4 regions of the Kitasatospora sp. NPDC088783 genome follow, and region 1 is predicted to be linked to each of the others. Evidence: riboswitches for the same ligand, from Rfam matches in the RefSeq annotation. Region 1 holds a riboswitch; each other region holds the start of a gene.

What was found. Region 1 has a riboswitch for cobalamin ahead of ACIP60_RS06580 (prenyltransferase/squalene oxidase repeat-containing protein). Riboswitches for the same ligand answer to the same signal wherever they lie in the genome.
Region 2: linked by a shared signal. The riboswitch ahead of metE (5-methyltetrahydropteroyltriglutamate--homocysteine S-methyltransferase) and the one ahead of ACIP60_RS06580 (prenyltransferase/squalene oxidase repeat-containing protein) in region 1 are both predicted to bind cobalamin.
Region 3: linked by a shared signal. The riboswitch ahead of ACIP60_RS09635 (ribonucleoside-diphosphate reductase subunit alpha) and the one ahead of ACIP60_RS06580 (prenyltransferase/squalene oxidase repeat-containing protein) in region 1 are both predicted to bind cobalamin.
Region 4: linked by a shared signal. The riboswitch ahead of ACIP60_RS28550 (HoxN/HupN/NixA family nickel/cobalt transporter) and the one ahead of ACIP60_RS06580 (prenyltransferase/squalene oxidase repeat-containing protein) in region 1 are both predicted to bind cobalamin.

The regions. Positions count from the first base shown of each region.
Region 1 is NZ_JBIVKJ010000002.1:482,756-486,476, reverse strand. Features, by position in the region: gene ACIP60_RS06580 (prenyltransferase/squalene oxidase repeat-containing protein) at 1-1,681, opposite strand, end outside; cobalamin riboswitch at 1,790-1,928, opposite strand; cobalamin riboswitch at 2,017-2,089, shown strand; gene ACIP60_RS06575 (hypothetical protein) at 2,635-3,168, shown strand; gene ACIP60_RS06570 (hypothetical protein) at 3,284-3,499, shown strand; gene ACIP60_RS06565 (hypothetical protein) at 3,560-3,721, opposite strand, start outside.
Region 2 is NZ_JBIVKJ010000005.1:44,059-47,779, forward strand. Features, by position in the region: gene metE (5-methyltetrahydropteroyltriglutamate--homocysteine S-methyltransferase) at 1-1,773, opposite strand, end outside; cobalamin riboswitch at 1,924-2,150, opposite strand; gene cobF (precorrin-6A synthase (deacetylating)) at 2,259-3,020, opposite strand; gene ACIP60_RS16060 (FAD-binding oxidoreductase) at 3,271-3,721, shown strand, end outside.
Region 3 is NZ_JBIVKJ010000003.1:244,028-247,748, forward strand. Features, by position in the region: gene ACIP60_RS09625 (helix-turn-helix domain-containing protein) at 1-624, opposite strand, end outside; gene ACIP60_RS09630 (GNAT family N-acetyltransferase) at 894-1,388, shown strand; cobalamin riboswitch at 1,605-1,743, shown strand; gene ACIP60_RS09635 (ribonucleoside-diphosphate reductase subunit alpha) at 1,913-3,721, shown strand, end outside.
Region 4 is NZ_JBIVKJ010000012.1:76,415-80,135, reverse strand. Features, by position in the region: gene ACIP60_RS28565 (helix-turn-helix domain-containing protein) at 1-384, shown strand, start outside; gene ACIP60_RS28560 (Fpg/Nei family DNA glycosylase) at 463-1,269, shown strand; gene ACIP60_RS28555 (DUF6445 family protein) at 1,352-2,044, shown strand; cobalamin riboswitch at 2,128-2,338, shown strand; gene ACIP60_RS28550 (HoxN/HupN/NixA family nickel/cobalt transporter) at 2,369-3,490, shown strand; gene ACIP60_RS28545 (EamA family transporter) at 3,498-3,721, opposite strand, start outside.

The DNA of each region.
Region 1 (3,721 bases):
CGGTGCCGCCCGCCGGGACGCCGGTGCCCACCGGGAGGCCGCCCGCGCCGGTGCCGGTGCCGGACGAGGGGACCTCGGAGACCGGAACCGACCCGGACGGGCGCTCAGGCATCGAGGACGACGGCGACGGCGACAGCGACGATGGGGACGCGGACGCGGACGCCGATTCCGACGGCGATGCCGATCCCGAGCGGGACGGCGACGGCGACGGCGACGGCGACGGCGAGCCGGTCGGCGCGGTGCCGTCGAGGTCGCGGTGGAGCGTCCCGAAGGAGAGGCCGGTCGCGCCGCCGAGCGCCTGGGTGGAGGCCCGGACGTCGGAGCCCTGCTGTCCGGTGGAGGCGACGTTGAAGCCGCCGTCGGCGTTCTGCTCGGCCGCGAGGAACTCGATGGCCCTGGCGATCCGTTCGGCGTAGGCGGACTGGCGGAGCGTCAGCCCCTGGACGGCAAGGGCGGCGGAGTTGGTCGAGTCGCCGGCCGCACCGGGGAAGCCGCCGTCCGGGAGCTGCTGGGCGGCCAGCCAGGCCAGGCCCCGGTCGACGGCCCGGGCCGCCTCTTCGCCGGGGACGAGCGCGAGCGCCATGACGGCCATCGCGGTGCTGTCCACGTCGGAGTCGCCGGAGGCGGGGATCAGGCTGGGCCAGGAGCCGTCGGCGGCCTGGAGGCCCTTCAGGTAGGCGACGGGCGCGGCGGCGTGCTCGGTGTCGTCGGCTCTCAACTGGGCCAGGATGCCGAGCGACTGGGAGAAGACCGAGGTGGCCCAGAGGTAATTGCCTTGCGCGGCGCAGCCGTTGTCGGTGTCGGCGTGGTCGCAGACGGCCTGGTCGAGGGCGGCGATCAGGTCGTGGCCGCCGAAGGCGCGCGGGTCGCGGCCGACGATCTCGGCGAGCAGCGCCTCCTTGCCGACGGAGCCGCCGCCGACGTACTCGGTGCCGACGGCCGTCCAGTCGTTGACGGTGCGTTCGCTGCCGTCCTTGCCCTGCCGGTCGAGGAAGTCGACGATGCGGCGCAGCGCCGCGTCGTCGGTGCCGGTGGCGGCGAGCGCGTAGGCGGCGTCGACGGTGAGGCCGAAGTCGGCGAACCCGGAGTCGGGGAAGGCCTCGTAGTAGTGCCCGTCCAGCAGGCGGACGGGGTCGGTGAGGTAGGCGCCGCCCTTGGCGAGGTCGGGCGTCCGGCCGGGCCGGGGGCTCGGCGTGGCCGGTCCGGGGATCGCCTGTTCGGTGGCGACCGGGTCGGAGTCGTGGGTCCACTCGTCGGGGGCGAAGCCGGCGTCCGCGTTCTGCCGGGCGACGGCCTGCGGAGCGTCGACGCAGGGCTCCTCGGCCGGGGTCGGGTACTGGGCGCCGTTGCCGAAGGTGCTGCTGCCGAGGCGGCAGACGGAGGCGGGGCCGTCGTGCCGGGTGCCGGTGGTGGTGGACCCGGCGTTGTGCAGCGGGTTCGTGCCGGTGGCGGGGTGGGCGTCGCAGCCGCGCACGGCGCCGCCGTCCCAGTGGCCGGAGTCGACGGCGACGATCGCGCCGGTGGTGGCCGTGCAGTCCTCGATCGGGTCGGCCGCGGCCCGACCGGGTTGGCCGAGGACGAGCGTGGCGCCGGCGGTGACCGCGAGGGCGGAGGTGAGGGCCAGGGCCGTCCGCCGCCGGCCTCCGCGGCCGTGGCTCGTAAGCGTGTTGCTGACCCTCACCGGCGACTCTCCCCGTGGTAGGCCGAGGCGGGAGTACGGCGGCGTGGCAGCCGGGCCCGGAGGGGGAAGCCGCTCTGCACCGCGTCGTAGTCCGCGACGACGCATCTGTTGCTGACGAACCCCTCGGCGCAGGCATTCCGGCTCATCCGTCCCGGTGGGGGCGGATCTACGGTTGCGGGTCAGCGCCGGATTCGGACCGGCTTCCCCTGACTGCCGAGGGTGAAAAACCCGTTCATCAGACCATGGTGCGCGACGGGGAGTCAACGGGGCGTCATGTCGCCCGCGCCAGCTCGCGGACCGGGGTGCGGCGCGGTAGCGTCCCGGCTGGCCGCGCGGGGGAACCCGGCGCGAATCCGGGGCTGACGCGCAGCGGTGCGGGGCTCTCCGGCACCCCGAGTCCGCATGCCCGCCGACCGCGCACCCCGAGCGAAAGCCGACCCGCGCGACCCGGGCGGCGGCCGCCCACCAGCACGCCGCAGGCGGCGAAAAGGGGCCCGCGACGAGGACGGAACGGCAGATCAGCCCCTCGTCCGCAACCGGCTCGAGCACCCGCGGTACCGACCCGACGCCCTCGACGGTTCCACGGCCGGCACCGGCCCGAACCCCCCATGCCCCGAGCTCCCCTGACGAACCGAAGTCAGCCCTGTTGGATCGGCGGGTCCGAGCCGTAGCCTGTCCCCCTAGGTTGATCAACTCGGCGGGGTGTCATGACCGGGGGCGGGGCTGTGGACGAGAGCGGTCGAGCAACGAGGGACCCGGTCCCCGAGCCACCGGTGTCCGAGGGCAAGGCGGCACAGAGGGCAGTGGGTCCGCCTCCCCCTCCCCCGCAGACCACGGCGCCGCCCCACCCTCCACGGCCCGCACCGCCTCCGCAGGTGCGCGTGCCCCCGGGTCGGCCATGCTGGTGGCGGCGCAGGCGACGGCCGATCGCGCTCGGACTGATCACGCTGGCGATGCTGCTCGTCGCACTGGCCTACGCCGCAGCTCAAGCCGCCCGGGACGGCGGACTGGTGGTGCTCGTCGAGGTCTTCCACCACCCGCCGGCGTACGGTGCCGCAGTGCTGGTGCTGATCGTCCTCGCCGTCCTGATCGGGTTCCGTTCCCGAGAGACCAGGAGACTGCTGCTGGTCCCGATCCTCGGCTGCACCCTGTTGGCCTCGCCCTTCGCACTGCTCGGCTTCGGCAGCACGCCGCACAAGACCGCGGACCGGCCGGCTCCCGGCCGCTCCGACCGCAGCCTGGTGATCCACGAGGGCACCGCGGTGATCGATCCGCTCTGGTGGGTCTCGGTGGACGCCGGCTCCGGCCTGACCGCACGGCGGTGGCGGGTCGGCTACTTCAACGGCGACGCCCCCGACAACGCGCTGGCCTCGGCGCAGTGGGACGGACCCGACCGGATCAAGCTGACCACCGAGGGCGGCGAGGTGTTCGTGGTGGCCCTCGACCCGGAGACCGGCCGCCCCGAGCGTCAGGTACGAGTGGGCTGAAGGCTCGGTCCTGCACGAGCGTGACCGACTTCGGTCCGTCAGGGGAGCTCGGGGTGTCGGGGTTCGGGCCGGTGCCGGCCGTGGAACCGTCGAGGATGCCGGGTCGGTACCGCGGGTGCTGGAGCCGGTTGCGGACGGGGGCTTCGAGTCGGTCGAGGGCCACGGCGGCGAGGTCGGCCAGGCGGTGCTCGACGTGTGCCCGGCCCCGGCCGGGGGCCGACGCGTTCCGCAGTGCCTGCTCGACGCCTCGGTCGCGGTCGTGCGCGCCGACCGGCTGCTCGCCGACCGGCTGGTCGGACGGCGGCGGCGGCGGCGGACCAGCGCGCCCTGATCGGTCCGGCGCCCCGTCCCCGGCCCCGTGTCCGGGGACCGGGCGCCGGCGTTCCGCCGCTCAGGGCGCGGTGATGCCCGGCTGCGCACCGGCGCCGAAGGACCAGCCCTCGACCTCGCCGGGCGCCGGGTTGTAGCTCCCGGCGCCGAGGCTGCTGTAGGTCCAGGCGGTGCCGTGCTGGGCGTGCCAGTACGACCAGTACGCGCTGCCGCTGGGGTTGGT
Region 2 (3,721 bases), on a different contig from region 1:
GAGGGCGACCTGCCGGGCGGTGTCGGCCAGCGGCTGGTCGTCGCGGACGAACGACCAGGCCAGCATGGTGACCGGGCCGGTCAGCATGCCCTTGACCGGGCGGTCGGTGAGGCCCTGCGCGAAGCGGTACCAGTCGACTGTCATCGGGTGCGGGCGGGAGATGTCGCCCGCCAGCACCGGCGGACGCACGTACCGGGTGCCGTAGGACTGCACCCAGCCGTGCCGGGTGGCCAGGTAGCCGGTGAGCTGCTCGGCGAAGTACTGCACCATGTCGTTGCGTTCGGGCTCGCCGTGCACCAGCACGTCCAGGCCCGCCCGCTCCTGGTAGGCGACCACCTCGCGGACCTCGGCCTCCATCCGCTTGCGGTAGTCCGCCGCGTCGATCCGTCCGGCGTTCAACTCGGCGCGGTCGGAGCGCAGTTCGGCGGTCTGCGGGAAGGAGCCGATGGTGGTGGCGGGCAGCAGCGGCAGGCCGAGCCGGGCCTTCTGCGCCGCGGCGCGGACGGCGTACGGGGCGTCGCGGCGGATGTCGGCCTCGGTGACGGCGGCGGCCCTGGCCCGGACCGCCGGGTCGCGGGTGATCGGGGAGGCCGCGCGGGAGGCCAGGTCGGCCCGGTTGGCGGCGAGTTGGGCGGTGACGGCGGCGGTGCCCTCGCGCAGGGCGCGGGCCAGCAGGGCGGTCTCGGCGGCCTTCTGCCGGGCGAAGGCCAGCCAGCGGCCGATCTGCGGGTCGAGGTCGCGCTCGGCGGCGGTGTCCAGCGGGACGTGCAGCAGTGAGCAGGAGGGGGCGACGTCCACCGTGTCGGCCAGGCCGAGCAGGGTCGCCAGGGTGGCGAGGGACTTCTCCAGGTCGTTGATCCACACGTTGCGGCCGTCGACCACCCCCGCGACCAGCCGCTTGCCGGGCAGGCCGCCGACGGCCGCCAGGTCGGTCAGGTTGCCCGCCGCCGGGCCGGTGAAGTCCAGCGCCAGGCCGTCGACGGGGGCCTTGGCCAGGGTGATCAGCGCCTCGCCGAGCCGGTCGAAGTAGGAGGCGACCAGCAGCCTGGGGCGGTCGGTGAGCGCGCCCAGCTCCCGGTAGGCGCGGGCGGCGGCGTTCAGCTCGGCCGGGGTGCGGTCCTGCACCAGCGCGGGCTCGTCGAGCTGCACCCACCCGGCGCCGGCCGCCCGCAGGTCGGCCAGCAGTTCCGCGTACACCGGCAGCAGCCGGTCCAGCAGGGTGAGCGGCTCGAAGTCGGCGGCCACGCCGGGCGCGGGCTTGGCGAGCAGCAGGTAGGTGACCGGGCCGAGCAGCACCGGGCGGGCCCGGTAGCCCTGGCCGAGCGCCTCGCGCAGTTCGCCGACCTGCTTGGCGGAGTGCGCGGCGAAGACGGTGTCCGGGCCCAACTCCGGCACCAGGTAGTGGTAGTTGGTGTCGAACCACTTGGTCATCTCCAGCGGCGCCACCTGCTGGGTGCCGCGCGCCATCGCGAAGTAGCCGTCCAGCGGGTCGGCCTGGTACGCGGCCCGGTGCCGGGGCGGGACCGCGCCGACGGCGACCGTGGTGTCCAGCACGTGGTCGTACAGCGAGAAGTCGCCGGTGGGGACTTCGGTGATGCCGGCGCCGGCCAGCTGCCGCCAGTTGGCGCAGCGCAGTTCGGCGGCGGTGGAGTGCAGCGCGTCGGCGGTGACGGTGCCCCGCCAGTAGCCCTCGACGGCCTTCTTCAGTTCCCGGTTCCCGCCCTGGCGGGGGTATCCGTGGACGGTTGCCGCGGCTACGGACTTCGCAGTCAAGGGGACTCTCCTCGCGAGCCTTGATCCTGGGTCCGGTGCACAGGAGGCGCGGAAGGGTGCCGAGACCGGGCGGTGCCGCGCTCGACCGCGCCTGCCCGCCTGGTGTCCGTACCGACCCGCCCTCGAGGTCACCGGTCACCGGGTGCGAACGGTCGCACCCGGGCAACGGGCAGGTCTTCGGACTCGCGGGCCCGCCCGGGGAGGCTCGACGCTCCCGGGCACCTACTGGCCGTCGCTTCCCAGGCCCGTCCGGACCCAGTGCGTATGACGGCGGTCGTTCCCACTCACCGCTGCGGGGCAGTCCCGGATTCCCACCGGGTTCCCTCTTGCGACGCCCTGCCTGGCGGACAGGGCGAACCAGTTGCGCGGCCAGTGTAGAACGGACCGGGCGTTCTCCGGTGCGAAGTGCGGCAGCTGTCCGGTCCGTGGGACGCGCGGGCGAACGGCGGACGGCGGACGGTGGTCAGCCGGTGCCCGGGCGGTGTTCAGCCGTCGGTGCGGCGCAGCAGGTAGCTGTCCATGATCCAGCCCTTGCGGGTCCGGGCCTCGGCCCGCAACTCGGCGATCCGGTCGGCCTGTTCGGCCAGCGGGCCGGAGACCAGGATCTCGTCCTCGGTGCCCAGGTACGCCCCGTAGTGGATGTGCACGCCCGCCGGGTCGATGGCGGTGAACGCGGCCTGCCCGTCCAGCATCACCACCGCGTCCTCGGCGCCCGGCCCGAAGCCCTCGGCGGCCAGCCGCCGCCCGGTGGTGATCCGCACCGGCCGCGCGGTGCGGGTCAGCGTGGTGCGGTGGCGGGCCGCCAGCACCGAGACGCTGCTGACGCCGGGCACCACCGTGTACCCGAACCCGGTCCGCCCGCGCGCCAGGACCCGGTCCAGCACGGCGGTCACGCTGTCGTACAGCGACGGGTCGCCCCACACCAGCAGCGCGCCCGTCCCGCCGTCCGGGAGCTCCTCGGCCACGGCCCGCTCCACCAGGTCGGCCCGCCGCTCCCGCCACTCCTCGACCGCCTCCGCGTACCCGGCCGCCGACCGGTCCCGCGCCGGGTCCACCAGCTCGACCACCCGGTGCCCGGCCCGGCCGTGCTCGGCGATCATCTCCCGCCGCAGCCGCATCAGGTCCTGCCGTTCCTCCGGCTTGTCGAGCAGCAGGAACACGTCGGTGCGGCCGATCGCCTTGACCGCCTCCAGGGTGAGGTGGTCGGGGTCGCCCGCGCCGATGCCGATGACGAGAAGAGTACGCATACCGGCGATTGTGCCTGCTGCCCGGCGCGTCCACCGGCTCGGGTCGGCGCTCCGGCCGGCAGCCCCCGGCGCGCGGAGCCCGGCGGGGCGTCGTGCGCGCGCGGACGCGCGCTGGGCCATCGGACGCACTCCGGCGGGCCGCGGCCGGGCGGCGGCGGGGCGGGGCGTGACGATCGGCGCAGAGCCTCCGTGCGCCCGGCGCGGGGGAGGAAGGTGCGTCGTGACAATGGACCGTCGTCGTTTTCTGACCGTGGGCGGAGCACTGGGGGCGGGGCTCGCGGCGGGCGTCTCCCCGGCCCGCGCGCAGGACCGGGGTTCGGGCCCGGGTTCGGGTCCGGCCTCCGGCGCGGACGCGGGCTCGGTGCGGGCGTTCCCGCCCCGCCAACGCGGGTGGCGGGCCGCGCCGCCGGACTGGCAGGCGCTGCGGCAACGGCTCGGCGACCGGCTGGTGCTGCCCGCCGACCCCGGGTACGGGACGGCGCGGCTCGGCTTCAACGAACTGAACGACGGCCAACTCCCCGGCGCGGTCGCCAAGTGCGCCTCCGCCGACGACGTCCGGGCCTGCCTGGACGTGGCGCGCGGCCACGGCCTCCCGATCGCCGCCCGCAGCGGTGGCCACGGCTACCTCGGCTACAGCATCCCGGACCGGGGCCTGGTGATCGACCTGCGCGCGCTGAACACCGTCCGGGTCGACCCCGACG
Region 3 (3,721 bases), on a different contig from region 1:
CTCGGGCACCGGCCGGTTGATGAACTGGGCCTGGCCGCCGTCCCGGTGCGGGGCGACCACCATCCGGCGGGCGATCGCCCGGGCCACCTCGGCGCCCTGCACCTTGCGGACCAGGTGCAGGCAGGCGTCGATGCCCGCGGCGGTGCCGGCCGAGGTGATCACCGGGTGGTCGTCCACGTACAGCACGCCGGGTTCGACGGTGGTCAGCGGGAAGCGCTCGGCCATCAGGTCGGCGTAGCGCCAGTGGGTGGTGCAGCGGCGGCCGTCGAGCAGGCCGGCCGCGCCGAGCAGGAAGCTGCCGGAGCAGATCGACAGCAGGTGGGCGCCGCGGTCGTGGGCGGCCCGCAGCGCCGCGCAGACCTCCTCGGGGTAGTGCGCGCGGATGCCGGTGGCGGTGGCGATCACCAGGTCGGCCCCGGCGATCCGCTCGGGGCCGTGCGGGACGTCGACGGTGAAGCCGGAGTGGGTGCGCATCGGGCCGGGGCGGTCGCCGACCAGGGCGAAGTCGTAGACCGGCAGGCCGCTCTCGCTCCGGTCCAGGCCGAACACCTCGCAGGCCACCCCCAGTTCGAAGGGGTGGACCTCCTCCAGCACCACGACGGCGACGTTCTCCAGCTTCCGCATCCGGCCAGCATGGCAGTGGCAGGATTTCGTGGCAATGGTGCGTTCCTGCCACTCGTCCGGCCCCGGCCGGGCGCGGACAGTGGAGGCATGACCACCGCACTCGCCCTGCTGGGCCTCCTCGGCAGTTTCGGACTCCTCGGCGTCCTGGTCGGCCGCGACCTGGACCGCAACGGCCGGCACGGCCGCGACGACGTGCACCGGCCGGGCGGCTACCCGTTCGACCCGGACCTGGCCGACCCGCGCCGTCGGCCGTCCGGCACACTGTCCGGATGCGCTCCCCGACCGTCCGCCGCGCCCTCGACCGCGACCTCGCCGGAGCCGGGGAGGTCAGCGTCGAAGCCTTCGTCGGCGACGGCCACACCCGCCCCGACTCCCCCTACGCCGCACTCCTCCGCGACGCCGCCCGCCGCAACCGGGAGGCCGAGCTCCTGGTCGCCGTCGACGACGGCGGGGCGGTGCTCGGCTGCGTGACCTTCGCGCCCGGCGGCACCGCGTGGGCGGACGTCGCGCACCCCGACGAGGGCGAGATCCGGATGCTCGCGGTCGGCGCGGCGGCCCGCGGGCGCGGCGTCGGCCGGGCCCTGGTGCGGGCCTCGATCGCGCGCAGCCGGGAACTGCGGCTGGCCGGGATGGCGTTCTCCACCCGGCCGTCGATGACCGCCGCGCACCGGATCTACGACGCCCTGGGCTTCGTCCGCAGCCCCGCGCGGGACTGGTCGGCGGCGCCCGGCACGGACCTGTGGGTCTACACGACGCGGTTCTGAGGGCGGGCCCGAGCAGGGCCCCGAGCCCGGACCCGAAGCCGTCCGCGGGCCGTCCGCGGGCGGGCCCACGGGCCGTCAGTGGGCGGTTCGCGGACGGTTCGTGGGCGGTCGGCGGACGGTTCGTGGGCGGTCGGCGGACGGTTCGCGGACGGTTTCGTTGTCTACGCGCGGCACCGCCGACGCGACACGCGCTACTACATCTGGTGCTTCCAGTTCCAGCCACCACAACATGTATGCTCACTCTCGCTGTCGACGCAGGGGAATCCGGTGCGAATCCGGGACTGCCCCGCAACGGTGAGCGGGTTGCTGCGACGCCCGCGCAGTCCGAGGACCTGCCGACGGTGTGCGACACGGCATCCCCGCAGACGCCATGCAGCACAGCTTTGCCGTCCGGTCTCGCGGGCGGACCGGGGGTGGTCTTCGCGCGCCGGAACGCGTTCTCGTTCCTTCGTGCCGCCCTCCCCTGGCCGCGTGCGGTGCCGGACACCCCGAGCCACGTCCGCCGCCACAGGAGAGAGTGCGCCTTGACCGTCGCCGCCTCAGTCACCCTGCCGTCCCAGGGATCCGCCGACGCCTTCACCGACCCCGGTGCGGCGCTGCTCCGGCTGCTCACCGACCGCAGCACCGACCTCCCCCAGGTGGACCCCGGCCACGTCGCCGCCGCCGCGCTGCGCGGCCGCCACGCCGGCTCGGACTTCGCCGAGCTGCGCGGGCTGGCCGTGGAGGCCGCCGCGTCGATGATCGCCGAGGACCCGCAGTACTCGAAGCTGGCCGCCCGCCTGCTGGCGCTGGAGATCCGCGACGAGGCCGCCACCCAGGGCGTCACCTCGTTCTCCTCCTCGGTGGCCGTGGGCCACGCCGAGGGCCTGATCGGCGACGCCACCGCCGCGTTCGTGGCCGGGCACGCCGGGCTGTTCGACTCGCTGATCGACGAGGCGGGCGACGACCGCTTCGAGTACTTCGGCCTGCGCACCGTCCAGTCCCGCTACCTGCTGCGCCACCCGATCACCCGCAAGGTGGTCGAGACCCCGCAGCACTTCCTGCTGCGGGTGGCGGCGGGCCTGGCGGTCGGCACCACCGAGGAGTCGGTGCGCGAGGTCGCCGAGCTGTACACCCTGATGAGCCGGCTGGAGTACCTGACCAGCTCGCCGACGCTGTTCAACTCCGGCACCCGGCACCCGCAGATGTCCTCCTGCTACCTGCTGGACTCGCCGCTGGACAACCTGGACTCGATCTACAACCGGTACGCGCAGATCGCCCGGCTCTCCAAGCACGCCGGCGGCATCGGCCTGTCCTACTCGCGGATCCGCTCCCGCGGCTCGCTGATCCGCGGCACCAACGGCAAGTCGAACGGCATCGTGCCGTTCCTGCGCACCCTGGACTCCTCCGTGGCGGCGGTCAACCAGGGCGGCCGGCGCAAGGGCGCGGCCTGCGTGTACCTGGAGACCTGGCACGCCGACATCGAGGAGTTCCTGGAGCTCCGCGACAACACCGGCGAGGAGGCCCGGCGCACCCACAACCTGAACCTGGCGCACTGGATCCCGGACGAGTTCATGCGCCGGGTCAACGCCGACGCCGACTGGTCGCTGTTCTCCCCGGCCGACGTGCCGGAGCTGGTCGACCTGTGGGGCGCCGAGTTCGACGAGGCGTACGTCAAGGCCGAGCTGGCCGGCAAGGCCGTGCGCACCATCCCCGCGCAGACCCTGTACGCCCGGATGATGCGCACCCTGGCGCAGACCGGCAACGGCTGGATGACCTTCAAGGACGCCTCCAACCGGGCCGCCAACCAGACCGCGCTGCCCGGCCGCACGGTGCACTCCTCGAACCTGTGCACCGAGATCCTGGAGGTCACCGACGACTCCGAGACCGCGGTCTGCAACCTCGGCTCGGTCAACCTGGGCGCGCACGTCGCCCCCGGCGCCACCGCCGCCGACCTGCTGAACGCGATGGACTGGGACCGGCTGGACGCCACCGTCCGCACCGCGGTGACCTTCCTCGACCGCGTGATCGACATCAACTTCTACCCGACCACCGAGGCCGGCACCTCCAACTCCCGCTGGCGGCCGGTCGGCCTGGGCGTGATGGGCCTGCAGGACGTCTTCTTCCAGCTGCGGATCGACTTCGACTCCGCCGAGGCCAAGACCCTCTCCACCCTGATCTCCGAGCGCATCATGCTCACCGCGTACGAGCGCTCCGCCGACCTGGCCGAGCGGTTCGGCCGGCACGAGGCGTACGGCGAGACCCGCGCCGCCCGCGGCCAGCTGCACGTCGACCACTTCGGCAGCGCCGACCCGCGGTGGACCGGGCGCTGGGAGGCGCTGCGCGCCCGGATC
Region 4 (3,721 bases), on a different contig from region 1:
CTGCGCCTGCTCGCCGACGCGATCGCCGCCGCCCCGCCCGGGGCCGGCCCGCTGGAGGCCGCCGGGGCCGCCCTCGCCGCCGCCGGCGCCCACGCCTTCACCGCCGAACGCCACCCCGCCGTCCGCGAGCGCCAGCAGGTGGTCGCCGCCAACCCCGAGCTCACCGAACGCGAACTCCTCAAGCGCGAGGCCCTCGCCACCGCCCTCACCGCGGCCCTGCGCGGGCGCGGCGTCCCCGACCCGGCCGCCGTCCTCACCGCCGAACTCACCCTGCTCGCCCTGCGCACCGCCCTCGCCCACTGGGCGGCCCGCCCCGGCCAGGACTTCACCGCCCTCGCCCTGGCCGAACTCGCCGCCCTGCGCGAGGCCGCCGCCGCCCTCTGAACCGGGCCGCCCGGCCTGTCCGAGCGCCCTGGGACAATGGACTCCTCGCGACCACCACGACCGAGGAGTTGACCGCCGGTGCCCGAGGGGCATGTGATCCACCGCCTGGCCAGGCGGAACGACGAGCTGTTCGGGGGGCGCCCGGTGCGGGTCTCCAGCCCGCAGGGGCGCTTCGCGGAGGGGGCCGCGCTGATCGACGGGCGGGTGCTGGACGAGGCGGAGGCGCACGGCAAGCACCTGTTCCTGGGCTTCGGCGAGCACTGGCTGCACGTGCACCTGGGGCTGTACGGGAAGTACGCGTTCGGGGCGGGCGAGGCGCCCGAGCCGGTCGGGCAGGTCCGGCTGCGGATGGTCAACGACACCGGGTACGCCGACCTGCGCGGGCCGACCGCCTGCGAGCTGCTCACGCCGGAGGAGAAGGCGGCCGTCCACCGCCGGCTGGGGCCGGACCCGCTGCGGGCCGGGGAGTCGGGGGAGGCGGCCTGGCGGCGGGTCTCCCGCAGCGGCAGCACGGTGGCCGCGCTGCTGATGGACCAGAAGGTGCTGGCCGGCGTCGGGAACGTGTACCGCGCCGAGGTGCTGTTCCGGCTCGGGATCAGCCCGCACCGCCCCGGGCGCGAGCTGTCCCGGGCCGAGTGGGACGCGATCTGGACGGACCTGGTGGCGCTGATGCACGACGGCGTGGCCGCGGGCCGGATCGACACCGTCCGCCCCGAGCACACCCCGGAGGCGATGGGCCGCCCGCCGCGGGTGGACGACCACGGCGGCGAGGTGTACGTGTACCGGCGGCACGACCGGCCCTGCCTGGTCTGCGGCACCCCGGTCCGCACCGAGGAGCTGGCCGCCCGGAACCTGTTCTGGTGCCCGCGCTGCCAGCGGTCCTGACGCCGCGTCACGGGCAAGCCTTGACGCAAGGTTGACCGGATCTTGGGCGAGGCCCCGGAACGCCGCTCCTATTGTCGGGTCCATGCCCGCTCTCCCGTTCCAGGACCGGCGCCCCGCCCCGGTGCTCCCGGTCCTGCCGTACCGCAAGCCCACCCGCGGCCGTGACTACTGGGTCCTGGACGACGTCCTCCCGGACCCGGACGCGGTGCGCGCCCGGCACCTGGCGCGCACCGACTGGGACGAGGGCTACCCGCACAAGCCGGAGTCCTGGCCGGGCCTGCGAGCCATGCCCGGCCTGGAGCCGGCGGAGCTGGCGCGGGTCGAGGAGCTGGTCCGGGAGGCCACCGGCGCGCCGCGGATCTGGGCGCTGGACGAGGCCGAGGGCGGCACCTTCAACCACAACTGCGTGCAGGTGGTGGGCGCCGGGGAGTGCGAGCCGCGCCCGCACACCGACTCCCGCTCGCTGTGCCGCTACGCCGCCGTGCTGTACCTCAACCCGGCCGTCCCCAAGCGCTGCGGCACCAGCTTCTACCGGCAGAGCCTGCCCGGCGGCCGGCTCGGCGGCAACAGCGTGGTCGCCCCGCACAACAACCTGGTGGACGCGCTGGGCACCCGCTTCGTCCCGCCGGACTCCTTCACCGAGGACCTGGCCGTCCCGCACCGCTACAACCGGCTGCTGCTCTACACCGCCAACCTGATCCACACCGCGACCGAGTACCACGGGACGGCGCTGGAGGAGAAGCGGATGACCTGCGTCTTCTTCTGGATGGCCTGACCGGTGGTCAGCACACCGCTGACCAGGCGTGATCTGCGCCACCCCGGCCCGGGTGCGCCCTTGCCGCGGCACCCGCGGCGGGCCTACGGTGGGCGGGCCGTGGTGCTCGGGAAGCCGGTGCACCGTGTCCGCCACGCGAGTGCGCGGCACGGGAGTCCGGAGCGGCCCTCGCCACTGTGATCGGGGAGTCGTCGGCTCCCACCCCGTGCCACTGGCCCCCGCGGCCGGGAAGGCCGGGCGCCGGCGCGCAACACCCCGTCAGCCAGGAGACCGGCCACGGCATCTCACGAAGTGATCCACGAGGTGCTGGAGCGTGATCCGCGGATGACCGCGCCCGAATCGACCCTGGCCGGGACCGGCCCGGTCGCCGTCCTGCCCGCCCTGCGCTGGCGGCGCGAGGACACCCTGCGCACGGCCGGGCTGATGGCGGTGATCCTGGCCCTGCACGCGGTGGCCTTCGGGACGCTGCTGTTCCTGGTGGTGCCGCACGACTACCGGGTCGGCACCCAGGTGTTCGGCGTCGGCCTGGGCGTCACCGCGTACACCCTGGGGATGCGGCACGCCTTCGACGCCGACCACATCGCGGTGATCGACAACACCACCCGCAAGCTGATGGCGGACGGCCGCCGCCCGGTCTCGGTGGGCTTCTGGTTCGCGCTCGGCCACTCCTCGATGGTGGTGCTGATGGCCGCCCTGGTGGCCGGGGGCGCGGCGCTGGCGGGCACCCTGATGGACGAGGACTCGACCACCCACCAGGTGCTGGGCACCGTCGGCACCACCGCGTCCGGCGCCTTCCTCTACCTGATCGCGGCGCTCAACCTGGTCGCCCTGCTGGGCATCTGGCGGGTGTTCCGGGCGATGCGGGCCGGGGAGTACGACGAGGCCGAGCTGGAGAAGCACCTGGACGCCCGGGGCTTCCTGGCCCGGCTGCTGAACCGGGCCACCCGCTCGATCAGCCGCCCCGGGCAGATGTTCCCGGTCGGCATGGTGCTCGGCCTGGGCTTCGACACCGCCACCGAGGTCACCCTGATGGTGATGGCGGGCTCCGGCGCGGCCTCCGGCCTGCCCTGGTACGCGGTGGTCTGCCTGCCGCTGCTGTTCGCCGCCGGGATGAGCCTGTTCGACACCCTGGACGGCACGTTCATGAACATCGCCTACCAGTGGGCGTTCTCGAACCCGGTCCGCAAGGTGTACTACAACCTGACCATCACCGGGCTGTCGATCGCGGTGGCCTTCGTGATCGGCACCATCGAGCTGGTCGCCGTGCTGCACGACAAGTTCGGCCTGACCGATCCCGTCACCGGCTGGATCGCCGGCCTCGGCCTGGACAACGTCGGCTTCGTGATCGTCGGCCTGTTCGTGGTGGTCTGGGCCGCCGCGATCGGCTACTGGCGGATCGCCAAGCGCTCCCGGACGTTCGGCGGCCCGCGGGCGGGCGCGTCCTGACGGCGCGTCAGCCGGCGGCCAGGATCAGCGTCCCGGCCACCGCGAGGCCCGCGCCCACCACCTGCACCCGCAGCAGCCGCTCCTTCAGCAGGCCGCGCGCCATCAGTGCGGTGACCACCGGGTAGAGCGAGGCCAGTACGGCCGCCACCGCCACCGACCCCAGGTGCGAGGCGGCCGCGTACAGGCCGTTCGCGGCCACGTCGGCCACCCCGACGGCGGTCAGCGCGGGCA